Regions from separate parts of the Mesorhizobium sp. ES1-3 genome, predicted to be linked through region 1. Evidence: predicted binding sites of a transcription regulator. Region 1 holds the regulator's gene; the other holds the start of a gene.
What was found. Region 1 encodes PhoB, which activates phosphate uptake and scavenging genes when phosphate is short. Its sites were predicted from a motif close to TGTCATNNANCTGTCAT; they were not measured.

Region 1 (7,215 bases):
GCGATGTCGGTCATCTTCTTGCCGTCGGCGAGCTGCGAGGCGATCTCGGCGGCGTTCTTGCCGAGTTCACGCGCGTCCTTCCACACCGACACGGTCTGGGTGCCGAGCGCGATGCGGTTGAGCGCGGCGTGGTCGCCGTCCTGCCCAGAGACCGGCACGGTGCCGGCGAGCCCCTGCGCCGTCAGCGCCGCGACGACGCCGCCGGCGGTGCCGTCATTGGCCGCGACCACCGCGTCGACCTTGTTGTCGTTGGCCGTGAGGAACTGCTCCATGTTCTTCTGGGCGTTGGCGGGCAGCCAGCCGTCCGTATAGGCCTCGCCGACATTCTTGATCTTGCCGCTGTCGATGGCTTCCTTCAGCACTTCCATCGAGCCCGAGAACAGGAAGTCGGCGTTCGGGTCGGCGCCCGATCCCTTGATGAAGACGTAATTGCCTTCAGGCTTCACCTTGAACACCTCGCGGGCCTGCATGCGGCCGACTTCCTTGTTGTCGAAGGTCAGGTAGAAGACGTCCTTGTTCTCGATCAGGCGGTCATAGCCGACGACCGGAATGCCCTCGTCGAGCGCCTTCTGTACCGCCGGGCCGATGGCCGACGCATCCTGCGCCAGGATGATCAGCGAATTGGCGCCCTGCGAAATCAGGCTTTCGACATCGGTCAGCTGCTTGCCGGGATTGGACTGCGCATCGGCGGAAATGTACTTGTCGCCCGCGGCCTCGATCGCCTTCTTCATGGCGGCTTCGTCAGTCTTCCAGCGCTCTTCCTGGAAATTCGACCACGAAACGCCGATGACCTTGTCCTTCGCCTGCGCGACCGACGCCAGTGTCAGCGACATGGCGACACCCGCCAGAATGGCGACTGTGAATCTCTTCATGTTATCCTCCCTGCGCCGCGTATGGCGCGACCAAACTGGCCCGAAGGCCGGCACAGAGGCCCTATTTTTTCGAGCCCCGAAAAAATACTGGTCCATCGTCGGAACGCTGTCAACATCGATTCTGATGCATTTTGAGGTGCCGGGAACCTTTTTTCGAGTCCTGCAATAAATAAATGACAGCACCAGCCGCTTCTGCCAGTATTCGACGCGTTGCCGGAGGTGTCGAGGGGCGTCAGGAACCACGGCGACGGGGAGGATGTGGGAAAGCATGTCGGTCGGAATCCGTCACGACGATCTGCGCCGGCGCAACCGCGCAATGGTGATTGCAGCCGTGCGCCAAGGTGACCAGCCCTCGCGCACCGAGATCGCCGCGACCACGGCCCTCAGCCACTCGACCATATCGGCGATATCAGCCGACCTGATCGCAGAGGGTATCCTGACCGAAGGCAAGCCCAACGAGGCCGGCTCACTGAAACGCGGCCGGCCACAGGTCGGCCTTGGCCTCAACCCCGAGGCCGCGGCTGTGATGACCGTGGTGCTGTCGCTGAATTTCCTCTCTGTCGCCGTCATCGATTATGCCGGCCAGGTGGTCGCCGAGGAACAGCGCCGGCTGGACACGCTGACCATGTCGCGCGAGGCGCTGATCGGCGAATGCACGGCAATAGTACGACGTCGCCTCGAGGATCCCGATCTCGATGTCCGCAGTGTGGCCCGCATCGCGTTGGCGATCCAGGGCATCACCGACACCGAGGCGCGCGCCATGCTGTGGTCGCCGATCACGCCGCAGACGGACATAGCCTTCGCCGACATACTCGAAGCCGAATTCGGCATCCCCGCCACCGTGGAGAACGACTGCAACATGATGGCGGTGGCGCTGCGCCGGCGCGACCCCGAACGCTACCGCGACGACTTCATCGCCATCCTGCTCTCGCACGGCATCGGCATGGGCCTGGTGCTGAAGGGCGAGCTGTTCACCGGCACGCATTCGTCGGGTGGCGAGTTCGGCCACATGATTCATCGCCCGGGCGGCGCGCTCTGCCGCTGCGGGCGGCGCGGCTGCGTCGAGGCCTATGCCGGCAACTACGCCATCTGGCGTAACGCCAGGCAGCTTGGTGAGGACACCGAGCCGGTCGCCGATGTCAGCGACGCGCAAATGCGGACACTCGCGGCGACGGCAAGGGAGAAGGACGGACCGGAGCGCGAAGCCTATCGCAAGGCCGGCGAGGCGCTGGGCTATGGGCTGGGCAGCCTGTTCACGCTGATCGATCCCGCACCGGTCGCCATGGTCGGCGTCAGCGCCGCCGCCTTCGACTTGATCGAGCCGGCCTTGCGCGAGGCCATCGCCCAGACCGCCGGCGGCCAGCATTCGGAATCGATTTCCTTCGACACCGAGCCGAACGAGCTGCCGCTCATTCGCGAAGGCTGCGCCATGCGCGCACTGACTTTCGTCGACCAGGAGATTTTCGCGCCTGGTGTACAGGCAAGGGCGGGCGCGGGAAAGAACGTTGCCTGAGACCAAGATCGAACCCAATCACTCCGACGGGGCATGACATACTACCCGCCAGATTTCGGGCCTCCTGCTAGAGCATGATGTCGAAAAGTGTGAAGCGGTTTTCGGACGACATCATGCTCTATCTCTTTGATTTAGAAACGGATTCAGATTTCAGGTCGATTCGACCTAAAATCATCCGGCTCTAAGCCCCGTCGGCCGGCGGTGCGGTCCGCCGTGCGCCAGTACCCACAACCGGCGTTCAGGCCGGGTAGAGCGCCGCAGCCCAGCGGCAGAAGGTCTGCACCGCGTCATTGCGCCCCGCCCCGTCGGCCTGCACCATGTAATGCGCGCCACTTATGGGCACGCGGTGCGGCAAGGGCGCGACCAGTTGGCCGGAATCGAGAAACGGCCTGGCGAAACTCTCCAGAACGATCATGGCGCCGCCGCCCGTGGTCATCGCCCACAGCGCGAGCAGCGATGAATCGTAGCGGGCACGCTGCGGCGGGGCCGGGAGGGCGAGGCCGAAATGATCCGACAGGCGCTGCCACTCGGTCTCAAACCCGATCACATGGTGCAGGCAGGCAAAGGGGAAGTCGCGGATGTCCCGGCGCCCCGCCAACCAGGCGGTGTCGGCAGGATGGCAGACGACGATCGCGGATTCATGGGCCAGCAGTTGAACCGCACCCTCGGGCCAGTCGCCGTGCCCCCAGCGGATGTCGACATCGCTGTTGCCGGCTTCAAAACGATCGGACCAGACGAAGGTGGAGAGTTGGATGTCGATCTCTGGGTGGGCCTGCCGAAAATCGGCCAACCGGGGCGCAAGGATCAACGCCGCCCAAGTGATCGAGGCGCGCACCCGCACCACCCGCCGCGATGGGCGCGCGAAGAGACCGTCCGTCGCCCGCTGCAACTCGGCGAAGGACTGGCGCACCGGCTGGGCATAGGCCTGGCCGATATCCGTCAGCGCAACGCCGCGCGGCAGCCGCTCGAACAGCCGCGCGCCGACATGCTTTTCCAGCAGGCGGATATGCTGGCTGACGGCCGCTGCGGTCAGGTTCAGCTCAGCGGCCGCGGCGGTGAAACTGCCATACCGCGCCGCCGCCTCGAAGGCGAGCAGCCAGGTCGGGTGCGGTGTTTTCATGAGATCTTACCATCAATTAAAATGACCCCAATACCTGAAAAGATATTCTTTGTGTTGTCAATTTCCGAGCAATACCCTGCGCATGAACCACGGCCGGAAAAGAGCGACATCGATGTCAGACCGGAAGGAATGGAACCACGTCCCCGACAGCCTGCCCATTGAGATTGCGCCGGTCTGGCGCTGGCCGCTGAACCTCGCAGCGATCTTTCGCTGGTATGTCGGAAGCTGGCTGCCTGTCTCAATCAATCTCGTCATCGTGGGGCTGGCCTTCGCGGCTTATGCCTTGGCCAGCCCCACGCTTGCCCAGGCGAAGGAGCCAGGGCTATGGATCGGGGTGATCTGGCTACGAAACTTCGGCCTGACGGTAGTTGTAGCGCAGGGGCTGCATCTTGTTTTTCACCGCCACCAGTTGCAGGGCACCGACAAGAAGTTTGATCCGCGCCCCTACCCGCGCAAGGGGCGCGCCTTCAGTTTCGACAGCCAACTGGCCGACAACGTGTTCTGGTCGCTGGCTTCGGGCGTAACGATCTGGTCGGCATACGAGGCGCTGGTCTGGTGGGCGATGGCCAATGGCTATGCGCCGACTCTAACATGGTCCGGCCACCCGGTCTGGTTCGTCGGCCTCTTCCTGTTGATCCCGATCTGGGAGAGTTTCTACTTCTACTGGATTCACCGGCTGCTCCATACGAAGCTCCTTTACCGCATCCACGCGCTGCATCACCGCAATATTGATGTGGGGCCGTGGTCGGGCCTTGCGATGCACCCGGTTGAACACATTTTCTATTTCGGAACCGCGCTGGTCCATTTCGTTGTTCCGTCCAGCCCGGTGCATCTTATCTGCCACCTGATGTTCTATGGCCTTTACGCCATTACCACCCATACCGGGTTCGAAGGGCTCTGGCTGGCCGGGCGCAAGCGCGTCGACCTGGGCACCTTCCACCACCAGCTTCATCATCGCTACTTTGAGGTGAACTACGGCACGCTGGAAGTGCCATGGGACAAGTGGTTCGACACCTTCCACGATGGCACTGAATCGGCAAAGGCACGGATGAAGGCGCGTCTTGCCGCGCGGCGCCGGCTATAGGTCACGCCGGCGGAACGGGCACGTGATATAAGCCCTCAGGCAGGTTTACGCCGCAGACCGCCCTAGCCCCCGATCTCTTTACCGCAAGGCCGGCGAAACGCTCGGATACGGGCTTGGCAGCCTGTTCGCGCTGATCGATCCCGCACCGGTCGCCATGGTCGGCGTCAGCGCCGCCGCCTTCGACCTGATCGAGCCGGCGTTGCGCGAGGCCATCGCCCACACCGCCGGCGGCCAGCATTCGGAATCGATTTCCTTCGACACCGAGCCGAACGAGCTGCCGCTCATTCGCGAAGGCTGCGCCATGCGCGCATTGACTTTCGTCGACCAGGAGATTTTCGCGCTGAGCGTGCAAGTGAGAGGGAGTGCCGGGAAGAGCGTTGCCTGAAACCGTGCAACGCCTTGCAGTCCGGGAAACGCATGGCCGGACGCCAGGACTGCGCGTCCCAACTGCTTGACTGGGCGTCCCAAGCTATTGACGGCTTCGATGACAGTGACACCCATGCCGTGTGATCGGTGTGACGCCGACGTTGGGGGGAGTGGAAAGTTCGACACCGGTTCAGATGCGCAAACCCGACAGCACGCTCGACATGGCAACGGCACAGCGAGTTGAATGGCCATTTCCGCGAGGCGAGGCATGTTTCGCTGCACTCGCGCTGGCTGAGCGGCGCTTTAATCCTCGCGGATCGCGTAGCCCGCGCCGCGGATGGTGCGGATGACGTCCGGCATGCGGCCATTGTTGACCGCCTTGCGCAGCCGTCCGACATGCACGTCCACGGTGCGCTCGTCGATATAGATCGTCTCGCCCCAGACATTGTCGAGCAGCTGGCTGCGCGAGAACACCCGGCCGGGATGGCGCATCATGAACTCTAGCAACCGGAACTCGGTCGGGCCAAGCCGGATCTCGCTCTTCTTGCGATAGACCCGGTGCGATTCGCGGTCGAGCACGATGTCTCCGACCTTGAGCACGCTGGACAGCACTTCCGGCTTGGCGCGGCGTAGCAGCGCCTTGACCCGGGCCATGAATTCCGGCGTCGAGAACGGCTTGACCAGATAGTCGTCGGCACCGGTCGAAAGGCCGCGCACGCGGTCGCTCTCCTCGCCGCGTGCCGTCAGCATGATGATCGGCAGCCTCTCGGTCTCGGGCCGCATTCGCAGGCGCCGACAGAGCTCGATGCCGGAAACCGCCGGCACCATCCAGTCGAGCACCAGGAGGTCGGGCACGTTCTCCTGGAGGCGGATCTCGGCTTCGTCGCCGCGCGTCACCACCTCGACCTGGTACCCTTCCGATTCCAGATTGTAGCGCAGGAGCACACCGAGCGGCTCCTCGTCCTCCACCACCATGATGCGTGGCGCGATCATCGATTGATCATCCCTGCCGTCAAGCCGCCGGCACCGACATCGCCGTCTCGTCCTGCTTCGGACGATTGGCGGGCAGTTGCGTGCCAGTCAGCACATAGTACGCATTCTCGGCGATGTTGGTCACATGGTCGCCGATGCGTTCGAGGTTCTTGGCGCAGAACAAAAGATGCGTGCAAGCCGTGATGTTGCGCGGATCCTCCATCATGTAGGTCAGGAGTTCGCGGAACACCGAGGTGTATTTGACGTCGATGCGTTCGTCGTCGTTCCTGAGCTTGGCGAGTGCGGCGGCATCGCCGGCCGCATATTCCTCGACCACGCCCTGCACCTGGATCAGCACCAGCTGCGCCATGGAGTCGATCGAATGCGACAGGTCGCGCGGCGTGGCGGTGAGGCCGACGGAGCCGACGCGCTTGGCGATGTTCTTGGCAAGGTCGCCGATGCGCTCGAGATCGCCCGCCATGCGGATCGAGCCGACGACATGGCGCAGATCGTCGGCCATCGGCTGGCGCTTGGCGATCAGGGTGATGGCGCGGTCGTCGAGTTCGCGCTGGCGCGCGTCCATGATGGCGTCGTCGGAGACGACGCGCTGTGCCAGCGCGTTGTCCGAATTCAGCAGCGCCTTGGTGGCGCCACCGACCATCGTGCCGGCGAGATCGCCCATGTCGCTGATCAGCCTGCTGATCTGTCCGAGATCCTCGTCGAAGGCTGCGACTGTGTGTTCGGCCATGATCCTGGTCCTCGTATGCGTGATATCAGCCGAAGCGGCCGGTGATGTAGTCCTGCGTGCGCTTCTCGCGAGGCGACGTGAAGATCTTCTCGGTCTTGTCGAATTCGACCAGTTCGCCCAGATACATGAAAGCCGTCTGCTTCGAGACGCGCGCGGCCTGCTGCATGTTGTGGGTGACGATGACGATCGTGTAGTCGGCCTGCAACTCGTCGATCAGTTCCTCGATCTTGGCGGTGGACAATGGGTCGAGCGCCGAGGCCGGCTCGTCGAGCAGGATGACTTCCGGCTTCACCGCCACGGTGCGGGCGATGCAAAGCCGCTGCTGCTGGCCGCCCGACAGGCTGAGGCCGCTGGCGTTCAGCTTGTCCTTGACCTCGGTCCACAGTGCCGCGCGCTTCAGCGCCTGTTCGACACGGCCGTCCATCTCGGCCTTGCTGATCTTCTCATAGAGCCTGACGCCGAAGGCGATGTTCTCATAGATCGACATCGGGAATGGCGTCGGCTTCTGGAACACCATGCCGATCTTGGTGCGCAGCAGGT
Region 2 (7,215 bases), on a different contig from region 1:
ATTCGCCCGCCGGCACATCGCCGCCGAGATTGGCGTTGGCGATCACCTTGTCGGTATCGAGCGCGCCGGCGATATCCTTCGGATCTGCGGTCATCGAATAGCCGGCCACCGCCAGCGATGCCAGCACGGCAAGGATCAGAGGCGCGCGCCCGTCCGGCCCGGCAAGGCCGCGCCGCGCCCACGGCGTCAGCAGCCACAGCGCCACCAGCACGATGATGCCGCCGCGCGGGCCGAGCTCCCACCAGTCGAAACCGGTCTCCCAGACCGCCCAGGCCAGCGTGCCGAGCACGATCGCCGCATAGAGCCAGAGCGCAGTGGAACGGCGCCGGTAGAGCAGCCAGGCGGCGATCAGGAAGGCGAGGCCGACAATGATGTAGTACCAGCTGCCGCCCAGCGAAGCCAACCAGATACCGCCGGCGCCAAGTGCCAGGCCAATGAGGAAGAGGATGAGGGAGGTGATGGTGACAGCCAAGATGATACTCCTTCGACTGTTGCGCGCATGGTGGCGGCCCTGGGCAACCCGGCATTGCGTGCCGCCCCCTACGCAACTTTCTCCCGACCGCCGCGCCTGTCAAGCGTTGGCCATGGGTCCGCGGCAGCAACCCTCGTTTGTTCACAACGCCGGCTGCCATGTCGCTCAACTGGTCGTATCAGGCACTTTACCGGAACAAAACGTAGACAGTTCTGGTCTTTCGCTGCCGAATCACTACATTCGGGGGCGATGTCCGGCTTTTCCGAAGACATGCCCTTTTTCGACGAACCCGATGCGCGGCCCACGGCCCCGTCGGGCATTGCCGCGCGCGCCATGGCTGCCCGCGGCGGTCAAAACAATGCGCCGGACTATCTCCGGGGGCTTAACCCCGAGCAGCGGCTGGCGGTGGAGACCACCGAAGGCCCTGTTCTGGTGCTTGCCGGCGCCGGCACCGGCAAGACCCGCGTGCTGACCACCCGCATCGCCCACATCCTCGCCACCGGCAAGGCCTTCCCGTCGCAGATCCTGGCAGTGACCTTCACCAACAAGGCCGCGCGCGAGATGAAGCAGCGCATCGGCATCCTGATCGGCGAAGGCAATGTCGAAGGCATGCCGTGGCTCGGCACCTTCCACTCGATCGGCGTGAAGCTGCTGCGCCGCCACGCCGAGCTTGCCGGCCTGAGATCCGACTTCACGATCCTCGACACCGACGACGTCGTGCGGCTGATCAAGCAGCTGATCCAGGCCGAGGGGCTGGACGACAAGCGCTGGCCCGCAAAGCAGTTCGCCCAGATGATCGACGGCTGGAAGAACAAGGGCCAGGGTCCGGTCGACATCGCCGAGGGCGATGCGCGCAGCTTCGCCAACGGCAAGGGCCGCGAGCTCTACAAGGCCTATCAGGAGCGCCTGCAGACGCTGAACGCCTGCGACTTCGGCGACCTGCTCTGCCACCCGATCCGCATCTTCCGCGCCAATCCCGATGTGCTGAAGGACTATCACCGGCGCTTCAAATACATCCTCGTCGACGAGTACCAGGACACCAATACCGCCCAGTACATGTGGCTGCGGCTTTTGGCGCAAAGGCCGCAAGGCAAGCCGATCTCCCCCCTTGAGGGGGAGATGTCCGGCAGGACAGAGGGGGGCGCCTCGCACCGACAGGCCGGCGGGACAGCGCCCCCCTCTGTCGCCTCCGGCGACATCTCCCCCACATGGGGGGAGATTGGGCGCTCTTCGGCCGAAGCCCGCGCCACCGTAAACATCTGCTGCGTCGGCGACGACGACCAGTCGATCTATGGCTGGCGCGGTGCCGAGGTCGACAACATCCTGCGCTTCGACAAGGATTTTCCCGGCTCCACCATCATCCGGCTGGAGCGCAATTACCGCTCGACCGCGCACATACTGGGCGCCGCCTCCCACCTCATCGCCTATAATGAGGGCCGTTTCGGCAAGACGCTGTTCACTGACCGCAACGATCCGGAAGACGGCAAGGTCAACGTGCATGCCGCTTGGGATTCGGAGGAAGAAGCCCGCGCCATCGGCGAGACCATCGAGGCCTACCAGCGCCAGAAGCATAATTTGAACGACATGGCGATCCTCGTCCGCGCGTCCTTCCAGATGCGCGCCTTCGAGGAGCGCTTCACCACGCTCGGCCTCAACTACCGCGTCATCGGCGGCCCGCGTTTCTACGAGCGCATGGAAATCCGCGACGCGATGGCCTTCTTCCGCGTCGTCGCGCAAGGCGCCGACGACCTCGCCTTCGAGCGCATCGTCAACGTGCCGAAGCGCGGTCTGGGCGAAGCCACCATCCGCCAGATCCACGACACGGCCCGCGCCCTGCGCATCCCCATGCTGGAAGCCGCCGGCAATCTCGCCGAAAGCGACGAGTTGAAGCCGAAGCCGCGCGCCGCGTTGCGCGAGGTGGCGGCCAATTTCGAGCGCTGGCAGAAGGCGCTGGAAACCACGCCGCACACCGAGCTCGCCGAGACCATTCTCGAAGAGAGCGGCTACACCGACATGTGGAAGAACGACCGTTCGGTCGAGGCGCCCGGCCGGCTGGAGAACCTGAAGGAACTGATTCGCTCCATGGAGCAGTACGAGTCGCTGCGCTCCTTCCTCGAACATGTCGCGCTGGTCATGGATGCCGAGCAGAACGCCGGACAAGACGCCGTTTCCATCATGACGCTGCACTCGGCCAAAGGCCTCGAATTCGAGACCGTGTTCCTGCCCGGCTGGGAGGAAGGCCTCTTTCCTCACCAGCGTGCGCTGGACGAAGGTGGCCGTTCCGGGCTCGAAGAAGAGCGGCGGCTCGCCTATGTCGGCCTGACGCGGGCCAAGAAGAATCTGCATATCTGGTTCGTCTCCAATCGCCTCATCCACGGCCTGTGGCAATCGACCATCCCGTCACGCTTCCTCGAGGAACTCCCGGAAGCCCATGTCGAGGTCGCCGAAGCCGGCAACTCCTACGGCGGCTACGGCAATCCCTATGGCGGCGGCTCGTTCGCGTCCGGCCGCGGCGGCCAGGGGGCAGGAAGACAGAACCCCTACGGCGCCTCGCGCTTCGACAATGTTGGTGCCAACACGGAAAAATCCGGCGCCTTCTCCAACACCTATTCGACGCCGGGCTGGCAGCGCGCACAGGCCAACCGCACCGAGGCGACCGACCGCAATTGGGGCACGCGCTCGGGCCATCAGGTCGAGCGCATCGGCTATGGCGAAACAGACTCCGGCTACGGCGCCGGCCGCACCAGCGTGAAGGGCCGCACCATCGACGGCGAACTGGTCGCCAAATCCGTCTCCGACACGCCGTCGGCCTTCAACGTCGGCGACCGCGTCTTCCACCAGAAATTCGGCAACGGCAACATCGCGGCCATCGAAGGCAACAAGCTGACGATCGACTTCGACAAGGCCGGCCAGAAGCGCGTGCTGGACGGGTTTGTCGCGGCGGTGTGAGTTGAATGCGGCTGGCCTCGGAAAGCCGGCTTTCCGCCTCAATCCACCTTCTTCTCGCCCTTCTCCCCAGCCTTCACGATATCCCCTGTCGTAAACAGGATTTCCTTCAGTTCCACGCGCCAGTCCGTCTTCTGGCGCAGCAGGAATTCCAGGTCCATGCCGAAATGCTTGAACTCCTCGCTCTGCGCGTTCTTCATGATCGCCTTGGCCTGCGGGTCCTTCTCCACCGACATGCGCTGTTCGTACCAGCTGATCGCTTCCGCCTCCTCGATCAGCGAGGTGATCATGCGGGCAAAGGTCCGCACTTCCTGCGACAGTTCTTCCGGCGGTTCGTGATACTGGTCGAAACCCATGTCGTCCTCCCTCGACGGCTCGCGAATGGAGCCAGGCATTGGCCCGCTTCCATGAATGCGTGGGACGCGCCGCGGGTTCCGGGATCGCGGCCACAATTCTGGACGATGGATCTGCGAGCTATCTCACGAAACCGGCGCCGCGCCGCCCTCTTCCGTGCGCCGCGCGATGAATGCGTCGAGCACGCCTGACGTGGCGGCGGCCGCTGCCGGCGGCTCGAAATCGGCAAGGATGCGCTTCCAGATGCCGGTGGCGCGTTCGGTCGCGTTCTTCGAGCCGCTTTGCGTCCAGTTGCCGAAATTCGACCAGTCGGCCACCAGCGGCTCGTAGAAGGCGGTGCGGTAGCGCGCCATGGTGTGGCCGGCCGAGAAGAAGTGGCCGCCCGGCTGCACTTCGGCGATCGCCTCGAAGCCTATTGCGTCGTCGTCGCCGGGGGTCGCGGCACAAAGTTCCGCGACCGTCTGCAGCGCCTCGATGTCGGTGACCAGCTTTTCCAGGGAAACACTCAAGCCCCCTTCCAGCCAGCCGGCCGCATGGATGCAGACGGTGGCGCCCGACAGCACCGAGCCCCATAGCGCGAACTGCGTCTCGTGCGCGGCCTGCGCGTCCGAAATGTTGGCCGCGCTGCCGCCGCCCGAGCGCCAGGGCAGACCGGTGAAGCGCGCCAATTGGCCCGCACCCAGCGTGGCCTTGACATGCTCCGGCGTGCCGAAGGCGGGTGCACCGGATTTCATGTCGACATTGGAGGAGAAGGAACCGTAGACCACCGGCGCGCCCGGCCGCACGATCTGCGCCAGCGTCAGCCCGGCCAGCGCTTCGGCATGCTGCAACGTCAGGGCGCCGGCCACCGTGATCGGCGCCATCGCACCGGCCAGGCAGAACGGCGTGATGATCAGGACCTGGCCCGCCTTGGCGAAGTCGATGATGCCTTGCGCCATCGGAATATCGAGCTGGCGCGGCGAGTTGGTGTTGATGACGGTGTAGCAATGCGCGCCCGTGCGGAACTCGTCTTCGGACAGCCCGCGGGCCAGCCTGATCATCTCGAAACTGTCATCGACCTGCGGCGTACCGCGTGCGAACACGAACGGGAATTTGTCGGAGAGCGTCAGCTGCGCCCGGTTGACGGCATAGTGGCGGAGGCGATTGTCGATGTCCTGCGGCTCGATGCACGGCCCCAGCATGTGCAACACATCAAAATGTTGCACCAGCTTGATGAGTTCCTCGAAGGCGGCCAGCGTTCCGGGCCGCCGGCCGCGGTCGAGATCGGTGACGTTGGGCGCGCCGGAGCCCGCCAGGAACGTCATCGAGCCCAGTTCGAGCGACAGATCGCGAGCACGCGCGCCTGCATTGGCCTGGATCGATCGCGGCGCCGAGGCGAGTGCGGCCAACACCATGTCGCGGCCGATGCGCACCATGTCGGTGTCGGGATCGACCAGCGCGCCGGCGCGGGCGAGCACCTCGCGCGCCTGCGGCAACAGCACCTTGATGCCGAGCTCCTCCAGCACGCGCAGCGCCGTGTCGTGGATCGACGCCACCTGGTCGTCGGAAAAGATCGGCTGCGGCAGGAACGGGTTCTTCAGCGACCGGTAATTGGGCTTGCGGCTTGATTCGCTGCCGGCCTCGCCCATGCGTCCGCGCCGGCGTTCGCGCCTGCTGTCTCGTGCAGCGTCATCGATCATCAGAAACTCCTCCTCATTGCCGCATCGCCTTGCCCTGGGGATCATAGGGCGAGGCCGCGATGACCCGCGCAGTCCGCTCGACGCCGACAATGTGCACGCAAAGCGCCGTCCCCTCCCCGGCGAAATCGTCGTCCACCAACGCCAGCGCGACGCTCTTGCCGATCGTGTAGCCAAATCCGCCCGAGGTGACGAAGCCGACGCGGCGGCCTCAAGGATTCCTTCCTGGTGAGTTCGAAGCGGCACCCTATACGTACTAGACATATGTGTCTAGTGCGCTGGCGGACCCGCTTCGCGCACTGTCACGCAAGCATCATGTTCACGCCTTAGATCGGTTTCGGGGAGGCACGCGCGGCATCGTCGATGCGGCACCTCTTTTCGTTTTTGTCCTTCGGCCGCTCCGGCACGCTTCGTCACAAAGAGGATTGTCCATGAAACACCTGCACCGAACCGCCTCGCTCGGCGTCGCGCTGGTCTTGTTCACCGCCCTCACCCCGGCGCTTGCCGACGGCGTGGCTTACGTCAACAAGGGCCTGGTTGGCGTCGGCCGCATCCCCGCCGACCAGCGCGACAAGTTCGGCGAGACCTTTGGCTCCGCCTCAGGCATGGCGATCGACACATCAGGCTGGACGCATGAAGCGGGTACCTACAAGGGGTCGCTCTGGCTCCTGCCCGACCGTGGCTACAACGTCGGCGGCACCACCGACTACCGGCCGCGCCTCAACGCCATCGGCATCGAATTCACGCCTGTCGCGCCGGACGCCGCTCCCGCCGCCGGCCAGGAGCAGGCGGGCGTCAAGGCGACGCTTGCCGACACGATACTGCTCACCGATGACAAGGGCGTCGATGCCACCGGCCTCGATCCATTGTCGGATGTACGCCCGGCCACCAGCGACATGCCGATGCTGCCCGTCGCCACCAACGGCAAGCTCGCTCTCGACAACGAGGCCATCGCGCGGCTGCCCGACGGTTCGATGTTCATCTCCGACGAGTACGGCCCCAACATCTACAGGTTCTCCGCGCAAGGCCGGCTGATGTCGGCGACCCAGCCGCCGGCAGCCCTCGTGCCGATGCGCAAGGGAGCGCCGAATTTCTCCTCCGACAACCCCGGCCCCGGTGCCGCCGATCCAGATCCGAAGGATCCCGAGACCGGCCGCCAGAACAACCAGGGCCTCGAAGGCATGGCGATGACGCCGGACGGCAAGTTCCTGATCGCCGTGCTGCAGTCGGCGCCGAGGCAGGACGGCGGCGATTCCCCAGCGACGCGGCAGAACACCCGGGCGCTGGTCTACGATGCCTCCGACCTCGCCCATCTGAAGCTCGCGCATGAGTATGTCGTGCCGCTGCCGGTGTTCAGGGATGCCAAGGGCAAGACCAAGGTCGCCGCGCAGAGCGAGATCATGGCGCTTTCCGACACGGCCTTCCTGATGCTGGCCCGCGACAGCGGCAACGGCCAGGGCCTGAAGAAGGGTGACGCTTCGCTCTACCGCCAGATCAACATCGTCGACGTGTCCGGCGCGACCGACATCGCGGGCGGCCCCTTCGACGCGGCCGACAAGCCGGTGGCGCCCAAGGGCGTGCTTGATCCCTCGGTGACGCCGGCCAAGCTGACGCCGTTCATCGACATAAACGACGCCGCGCAGCTTGGCCGCTTCGGCCTGCACAATGGTGGGGCGAAGGACCGCAACGAGCTTTCGGAAAAATGGGAAGCGATGTCGGTTGCCAGCGTCCTCGACCCGAAGCAGCCCGACGACTATTTCCTGTTCG

Region 2: the regulator PhoB is predicted to act here: its motif matches at 5,749-5,765, upstream of LB536_RS11835 (esterase-like activity of phytase family protein).

What each region holds. Positions count from the first base shown of each region.
Region 1 is NZ_JAIUGW010000005.1:56,057-63,271, forward strand. Features, by position in the region: gene xylF (D-xylose ABC transporter substrate-binding protein) at 1-872, opposite strand, end outside; gene LB536_RS09515 (ROK family protein) at 1,141-2,385, shown strand; gene LB536_RS09520 (LysR family transcriptional regulator) at 2,624-3,505, opposite strand; gene LB536_RS09525 (sterol desaturase family protein) at 3,618-4,589, shown strand; partial or broken gene LB536_RS09530 (sugar kinase) at 4,642-4,974, shown strand; gene phoB (phosphate regulon transcriptional regulator PhoB) at 5,259-5,948, opposite strand; gene phoU (phosphate signaling complex protein PhoU) at 5,968-6,675, opposite strand; gene pstB (phosphate ABC transporter ATP-binding protein PstB) at 6,701-7,215, opposite strand, start outside.
Region 2 is NZ_JAIUGW010000006.1:164,284-171,498, reverse strand. Features, by position in the region: gene LB536_RS11860 (glucose/quinate/shikimate family membrane-bound PQQ-dependent dehydrogenase) at 1-472, opposite strand, end outside; gene LB536_RS11855 (ATP-dependent helicase) at 722-3,421, shown strand; gene LB536_RS11850 (hypothetical protein) at 3,460-3,774, opposite strand; gene LB536_RS11845 (trimethylamine methyltransferase family protein) at 3,898-5,451, opposite strand; partial or broken gene LB536_RS11840 (glycine cleavage T C-terminal barrel domain-containing protein) at 5,465-5,659, opposite strand; gene LB536_RS11835 (esterase-like activity of phytase family protein) at 5,880-7,215, shown strand, end outside.